2 regions of the Pseudomonas sp. AC355 genome follow, and region 1 is predicted to be linked to the other one. Evidence: riboswitches for the same ligand, from Rfam matches in the RefSeq annotation. Region 1 holds a riboswitch; the other holds the start of a gene.

Region 1 (3,204 bases):
TGGGGTGCGCGCGCAGCCACTCGATGCCGATGGAGCCGCAACCGGCACCGACATCCCAGAGCAGTTCGCCGGGCAGCGGCGCCAAGCGCGCCAGGGTGATGGCGCGCACATCGCGCTTGGTCAGTTGTCCGTCATGGCGATAGGCATCGTCCGGCAGGCCCGGCGTGAGCGGCAGGCGCATGGCGTCATCACTGGCCACGCAGTCGATCGCCACCAGATTCAGATCAGCAGATCGAGCCAGCGACCAGCCATCAGCCAGGCCATCGATACGCCGCTCACGCTCACCGCCCAGGTGTTCGAAGACGCTCAGCCGACTGGGGCCGAAGCCACGCTCGCGCAGCAATGCGGCAATGGCCGCCGGGCTCTCGCCATCGTTGCTCAGCACCAGCAGGCGTACGCTGGGATGAATCTGCGCATTGAGCGCTGCCAGCGGACGACCCACCAGCGAGACCAGAGGTGTGCTCTGCAGTGGCCAGCCCAGGCGAGCCGCCGCCAGCGAGCAGGAGGAAGGCGCCGGCAGAATATGCAGCTCCTCGCTCGTCAGCTCGCGGGCCAGGCTGGCACCGACACCGAAGAACATCGGGTCACCGCTGGCCAGCACGCAAACCGGCGTGCCGCGGCGCTCCAACACCGGCGCCAGGGAAAAGGGCTTGGGCCATTCCAGACGTGTGGCACGGATGCAATGCGGCAACAGCGCCAGCTGGCGCTCGCTGCCAAACACCTGTTCGGCCGCCAGCAATGCATGTCGCGCCGCCTTGCCGAGGCCGGGGTAGCCGTCTTCACCAATGCCCACGACGGTTAGCCAGCGTGTCATGCGTTTTTCCTCGTTATCAAAATCGCCCAGATCGTTCCTCACGCTCCGCGTGGGAATGCCGCCCAGGACGACGCTCCGCGTCCGATGCTGCACGCTATCGGACGACGCGGCTTTTCATCCTAGCGAACAAAGCGGGCATAATAGCGCCTCTGTCGGTGTCCGTCGGCTACGTGGTACGTAGGCGCGGGCCTAAGAGGGAACACGAGCAGATCGTTCTGCGGCGTGGCTGCCCCCGCAACTGTTGCAGCGAGCGCATGCGCCAATCGCCACTGGGAAACCGGGAAGGCCGGCCACGCGCCATGACCTGCGAGCCAGGAGACCTGCCGACGGATTCAGTCGCATGTGCCCACACCGGGCGGGGTGTCCCGGTGATAGAAGCTCCTCCTTCTCTGGCCTATCCTCGAACGGATGCCCATGTGACCCGACCCCGGTGATCCGTTGAAACAGGCTTTTTGCATTCCATCCCCTGCTGTTCGCCCCTCGGCCTGTCCGGGGTTGCTGCGTATCGTGCAGGCGAAGGATGGCGGCATCTGCCGGATCAAGCTGGCCTGCGGGCGCCTCGATGCCACCGGAGCCGAGCGCATAGCCCAGGCCGCACAACACCATGCAGGCGGCGTGATCGAAGCCACCAACCGCGCCAACCTGCAGATTCGCGGCATCCACGCCGGCAGTGAAGACGCATTGATCGGCGAGTTGCTGGCCGCCGGCCTCGGCCCGAATTCACCCTCTGCCGACGATGTGCGCAACCTGATGGTCAGCCCGGCGGCCGGCCTCGATCCGGCGGCGCTGGTCGACGTATCACCACTGGCCGCCCGCCTGCTGACGACGCTGGAGAACACCCCACGCCTGCACGCGCTGTCGGCCAAGTTCGCCCTGCTACTCGATGGCGGCGAACGCCTGGCCATGCTCGAACACCCTCACGATATCTGGCTCAGCGCCCTGCCGCTGGATGGCCAGATCGGCTATGCGTTCGGTCTCGCCGGTTGCCCGCCACAAGCGCCTGGCGATGTGCCCGCGCTGGCCGTGGTGCCCGAGGCCCATGCCGATGAGCTGCTGCTGGCGCTGCTCGACCTGTTTCTTGAACTGGCCACGCCCGAGCAGACACGCATGCGCCACCTGCTCGCCACTCACCCTGCTAGCGAACTGCTGCAGCGCCTGGGCGAGCGTCTGGGTGACGTGCTGCTGAGCGCGGATGAGTGGCGACGCCGCCCGGCCGAACCTCAAGCGCATATCGGCATCGGCGCACAGCGCCAGCCTGGCCGGGTATATGTCGGTGGCGTCCCTCCATTGGGCCGGCTCGACGCCGAACAGCTGCTCGGACTCGCCGCCTTGGCTCGACGTCTGGGCGATGGCAGCCTGCGCATGACCCCCTGGCAGAGCGTGTTGCTGCCCAATGTCGCCACAGCCGATGCGCAGGCAGCCCTCCAGGCGCTGGAGGGGCTCGGCTTGCTGGTCGATGCCGATGCGCCGCTAGCCCGCATCATCGCCTGTACCGGCTCAAGCGGCTGCGCCAAGGGCCTGGCCGATACCAAAGCCGATGGATGCCGCATGGCCGAGACGCTGAAGGCTGGCCGCCGCCTGGCCGGCCTCCACCTCAGCGGCTGCAGCCGTTCCTGCGCCGCCGCCCACCGTGCCCCCGTGACCCTGCTGGCGGTAGCCGAAGGCCGCTACGATCTGTTCGCCCGCCAGGCGGACAGCAACGATTTCGGCGCGCCACTGGCCCGCCACCTGACACTTGACGAGGCCAGCGAACTGCTGGCCTCGCTTCCCGATACCTGGAGTTTCACCCGATGACCGATTACATCCGCGATGGTCAGGAGATCTATCGCCATTCCTTCTCCATCATCCGCGCCGAGGCCGACCTGAGCGCCATTCCGGCGGATCTCGAGAAGCTCGCGGTGCGGGTCATCCACGCCTGCGGCATGGTCGATGTGGTGCAGGATCTACGCTTCTCCACGGGTGCCGGTGCGGCCGGTCGCCAGGCCCTGGCCAATGGCGCGGCGATTCTCTGCGATGCGCGCATGGTCGCCGAAGGGGTGACCCGTGCGCGCCTGCAAGCGGCCAACCCGGTGCTCTGCACCCTCAACGATGCTGGCGTGCCTGAGCTGGCCAAGAAGCTGGGCAACACCCGTTCGGCGGTGGCGCTGGAGCACTGGCGCGAGCATCTCGAAGGCTCGGTGGTGGTAATCGGCAACGCACCTACCGCGCTGTTCTATCTGCTCGACATGCTGGCTGCGGGCGCGCCCAAGCCAGCGCTGATTCTCGGCTTCCCGGTGGGCTTCGTGGGCGCGGCGGAGTCCAAGGATCTGCTCGCCAGCACCTTTGCCGAGCATGGCGTGCCCTACGTGATCGTCCAGGGCCGTCGGGGCGGTAGCGCCATGGCCGCCGCC
Region 2 (3,204 bases), 150 kb from region 1:
GCAGCGCTCGGGGAGGCTGCCAGCCATAGTCACGGCCCATATAGCGGTCGGCGATGCAGTTGAAGAACTGCCGCGCGTTATCCACACCGCCCTGGCGCAGGTACTGCCAGAGCCGCTCGGCATCTTCGGCGGTCACGTTGCCCAGCGCAGTGAGCTCGGGGTCGGGGTTATCACAGCCCGGCACCAGAATCAGTGTCTTGCCCTGCCCCGCCAGCTCCACTAGCCGCTGGATGCCATAGCGCCAATAGCTGACGCCGCCGTGTACGGAAATCACGATGACCTTGGCGTGTTGCAGCACCTTTTCGACGTAGAAATCCACCGAGGCGTTATTGCCCAACTGCGCCGGGCTGGCCAGCCGCAAGCTGGGATAATCCTCGGGCAGATGGCGAGCGACCTCGGCCAGCAGCGACAGGTGCGAATCACCGGTGCACAGCACCACCAGCTCGGCGGGGGTCTGGCCGAGGTCGGCGATGCTGTCGGCCGGCAGCGACTGGCCGGGCTGGGTGCGCAGGAGGTGCATATTCTCGCCTAAGGCACCGCCCGCTTGCGGGCGATCATGGTTATACCAGAGCCGCTTTCAGCTCAGCCGCGATGGCCGTGTGGTCGAGCTCCTGGCCGATCACGATCAGGCGGGTAACCCGCGCCTCATCGGCCTTCCAGGCGCGGTCGAAATGCTTGTCGAAACGCAGACCGACCCCTTGCAGAAGCAGACGCATGGGTTTGTTCGGCACGGCGACGAAACCCTTGATGCGCAGGATGCCATGTTTGCCCACGACGTCCTTCAGCGCGGCCAGCAGGCGGGCTTCATCGGCTTCCGGTAGTTCCACGTGGAACGAGTCGAACTCGTCGTGATCGTGGTCTTCGTCTTCATTGTCGTGGTGAGTCTTGCGACCCTCGATGTGCAGCTCTGTCTCGCTGTTCAGGCCCAGCAGCACATTGAGCGGCAGCGAACCCCCATGGGCTTCGACCACCTTGACCGCTGGCGGCAGCTCTTCGCCGACTTCGGCGCGCACCGCAGCCAGCGCGTCGGCATCGAGTAGATCGGCCTTGTTGAGGATGACCAGATCGGCGCTCGCCAGTTGGTCGGCGAACAGCTCGTGCAGGGGCGACTCGTGATCGAGGTTGGGATCGAGCTTGCGCTGGGCGTCGACCTGATCGGGGAAGGCAGCGAAAGTGCCGGCAGCCACTGCCGGGCTGTCGACCACGGTGATCACCGCATCGACGGTGCAGGCGTTGCGAATTTCCGGCCAGTTGAAGGCTTGGACCAACGGCTTGGGCAAGGCCAGACCGCTGGTTTCGATCAGGATGTGGTCGAGGTCGCCGCGACGCGCCACCAGCTCGCGCATCACCGGGAAGAACTCTTCCTGCACGGTGCAGCACAGGCAGCCATTAGCCAGTTCGAAGACACGGCCGTTGGCTTCTTCCTCGGTGCAGCCGATGGAGCATTGCTTGAGGATCTCACCGTCGATACCCAGTTCGCCGAACTCGTTGACGATCACCGCGATACGGCGGCCCTCGGCGTTTTCCAGCATGTGCCGCAGCAAGGTGGTCTTACCGGCACCGAGAAAGCCGGTGACGATGGTGACTGGAAGTTTGGCGAGCGTTTTCATGATTGGCCCTGCGTCTGAATGAACGGCGAGCGGGCAATGAGATGGCAGGCGCCAGCCGGGGCTGTCGCACAAGCACCACCGGATCACCCCGCCCGGTTGTCGAAAGCGTTATCGAGGCAGGTCTCCTGGCTCACAGGTCATGGCGCGTAGCCGGCCTTCCCGGTTTCCCAGTGGCGATTGGCGATGCGCTCGCTGCTTACAGTTGCGGGGGCAGCCACGGCTTGCCGTGTTCCCTCTTAGCTCCACACGAGTGGAGAACCTCGAAAACGAGAAGGCTACGCAGGCCTTAGCGGCCGGTCAATCGCGATTGACCGCTGACAGCTGTCATGATGAGCGACGCTACCGCATAACACGAGTGCCGCTCATGCTGCCCGCAACCACGACCAATACGCCGCTGCCTACCAAGAGTGGAAGCTGGTCTGTGCTGGGTCGGCGCGATTACCCCCAGGACATCTACCCATCTACTCAATCTGCTCATCCATAACCTGATTCGGCAGGTTCTGACTGTGGGTAACCTTGCCACGCTGGCGAGTAATGCCCATACGTTTGGGAGGCAGCACTGCACGCCCTTACGCATTCCGTTCGAGATAATCCCAGGCGCATTCGTCATCGGCGCTGTACGACGCCGAGCACAGTCACCTGTATAGACCACAAGCCCCCTAAAGTTCTGTACGAAAATTCGCTGCATACAGAACAATCACCGGAGAACCGGAAACCTGAACGCTCAGCGCCAGAAATGAGAACATCTATTGGGGTCATTTTGCGAAGGCGAACACGGCAGCAGACAACCTTGTTCTTTGAAACTCACTTTAATGTGAAGCGCCTCTCTGCCCGGTGTATCGAGTGAGTACTCACTCAAACAACTTTGCCCCTTAAGAAAACGAAATAAAAATAGATCGCCATTGGCAAAACGCAGGTTCAGATCCTGAGGCCCGTTCCAGCCCGACTTAGAGGGAATAAGAAATCGCCACCCCCCATCCCCCAGCGCCTCACCTTTTAAATCTAGCGAAGAATAATCTTCATCAACTTTCAGAGTTGGATAGGCCACCAAAAATATATATGTCCCTGCAACGCCAATATCCGAATCGATCACATTACGGCGAAAGGCACTACTCAAAGTAGGAGCATCGTCTTTGGCATAGTCATATTGCACTTCTAAGCTGCCCAGACTTTTACCTTTATCGAATTCTACGCTAGGTACCGTCGGCGTATATTCATGCGAGCGACATCCCGCCAGAAGAAGTAACAACACTACAAAGAACACTTGTTGAAAAAGAAATTTTGATTCACTCATCATAACATTCCATACAATCAAATGCGCCGCGACTGGCTATATCGATAGCCTGAGTATTGGGGTCAGCGGTCCGATAAACTCTTACGAACAGCTTCACCGCCCCACCCCTGACGATATGATGATCTTCATTAAGCGGCTCCATGCGCAAACCCTGCGAAGCGAAGTGACGAGTCATGGCAGACAATATGGAACTCCTTTCCATCCGTGTGTAAAGACGCGGCAGGAATTTTTTTCCTGAGAGCCCAAACGCTTCGACATTGACACCGAGCAACTTAAGCGGCCGATCTAAGGAAAATGCCA

What was found. Region 1 has a riboswitch for cobalamin ahead of cobG (precorrin-3B synthase). Riboswitches for the same ligand answer to the same signal wherever they lie in the genome.
Region 2: linked by a shared signal. The riboswitch ahead of cobW (cobalamin biosynthesis protein CobW) and the one ahead of cobG (precorrin-3B synthase) in region 1 are both predicted to bind cobalamin.

The regions. Positions count from the first base shown of each region.
Region 1 covers NZ_OZ409843.1:3,668,306-3,671,509, forward strand. Annotated here, with positions in the region: gene cbiE (precorrin-6y C5,15-methyltransferase (decarboxylating) subunit CbiE) at 1-814, opposite strand, end outside; cobalamin riboswitch at 951-1,156, shown strand; gene cobG (precorrin-3B synthase) at 1,253-2,608, shown strand; gene ACZ0AI_RS17295 (precorrin-8X methylmutase) at 2,605-3,204, shown strand, end outside.
Region 2 covers NZ_OZ409843.1:3,820,903-3,824,106, reverse strand. Annotated here, with positions in the region: gene cobN (cobaltochelatase subunit CobN) at 1-520, opposite strand, end outside; gene cobW (cobalamin biosynthesis protein CobW) at 561-1,610, opposite strand; cobalamin riboswitch at 1,709-1,888, opposite strand; gene ACZ0AI_RS17925 (hypothetical protein) at 2,335-2,904, opposite strand; gene ACZ0AI_RS17920 (hypothetical protein) at 2,897-3,204, opposite strand, start outside.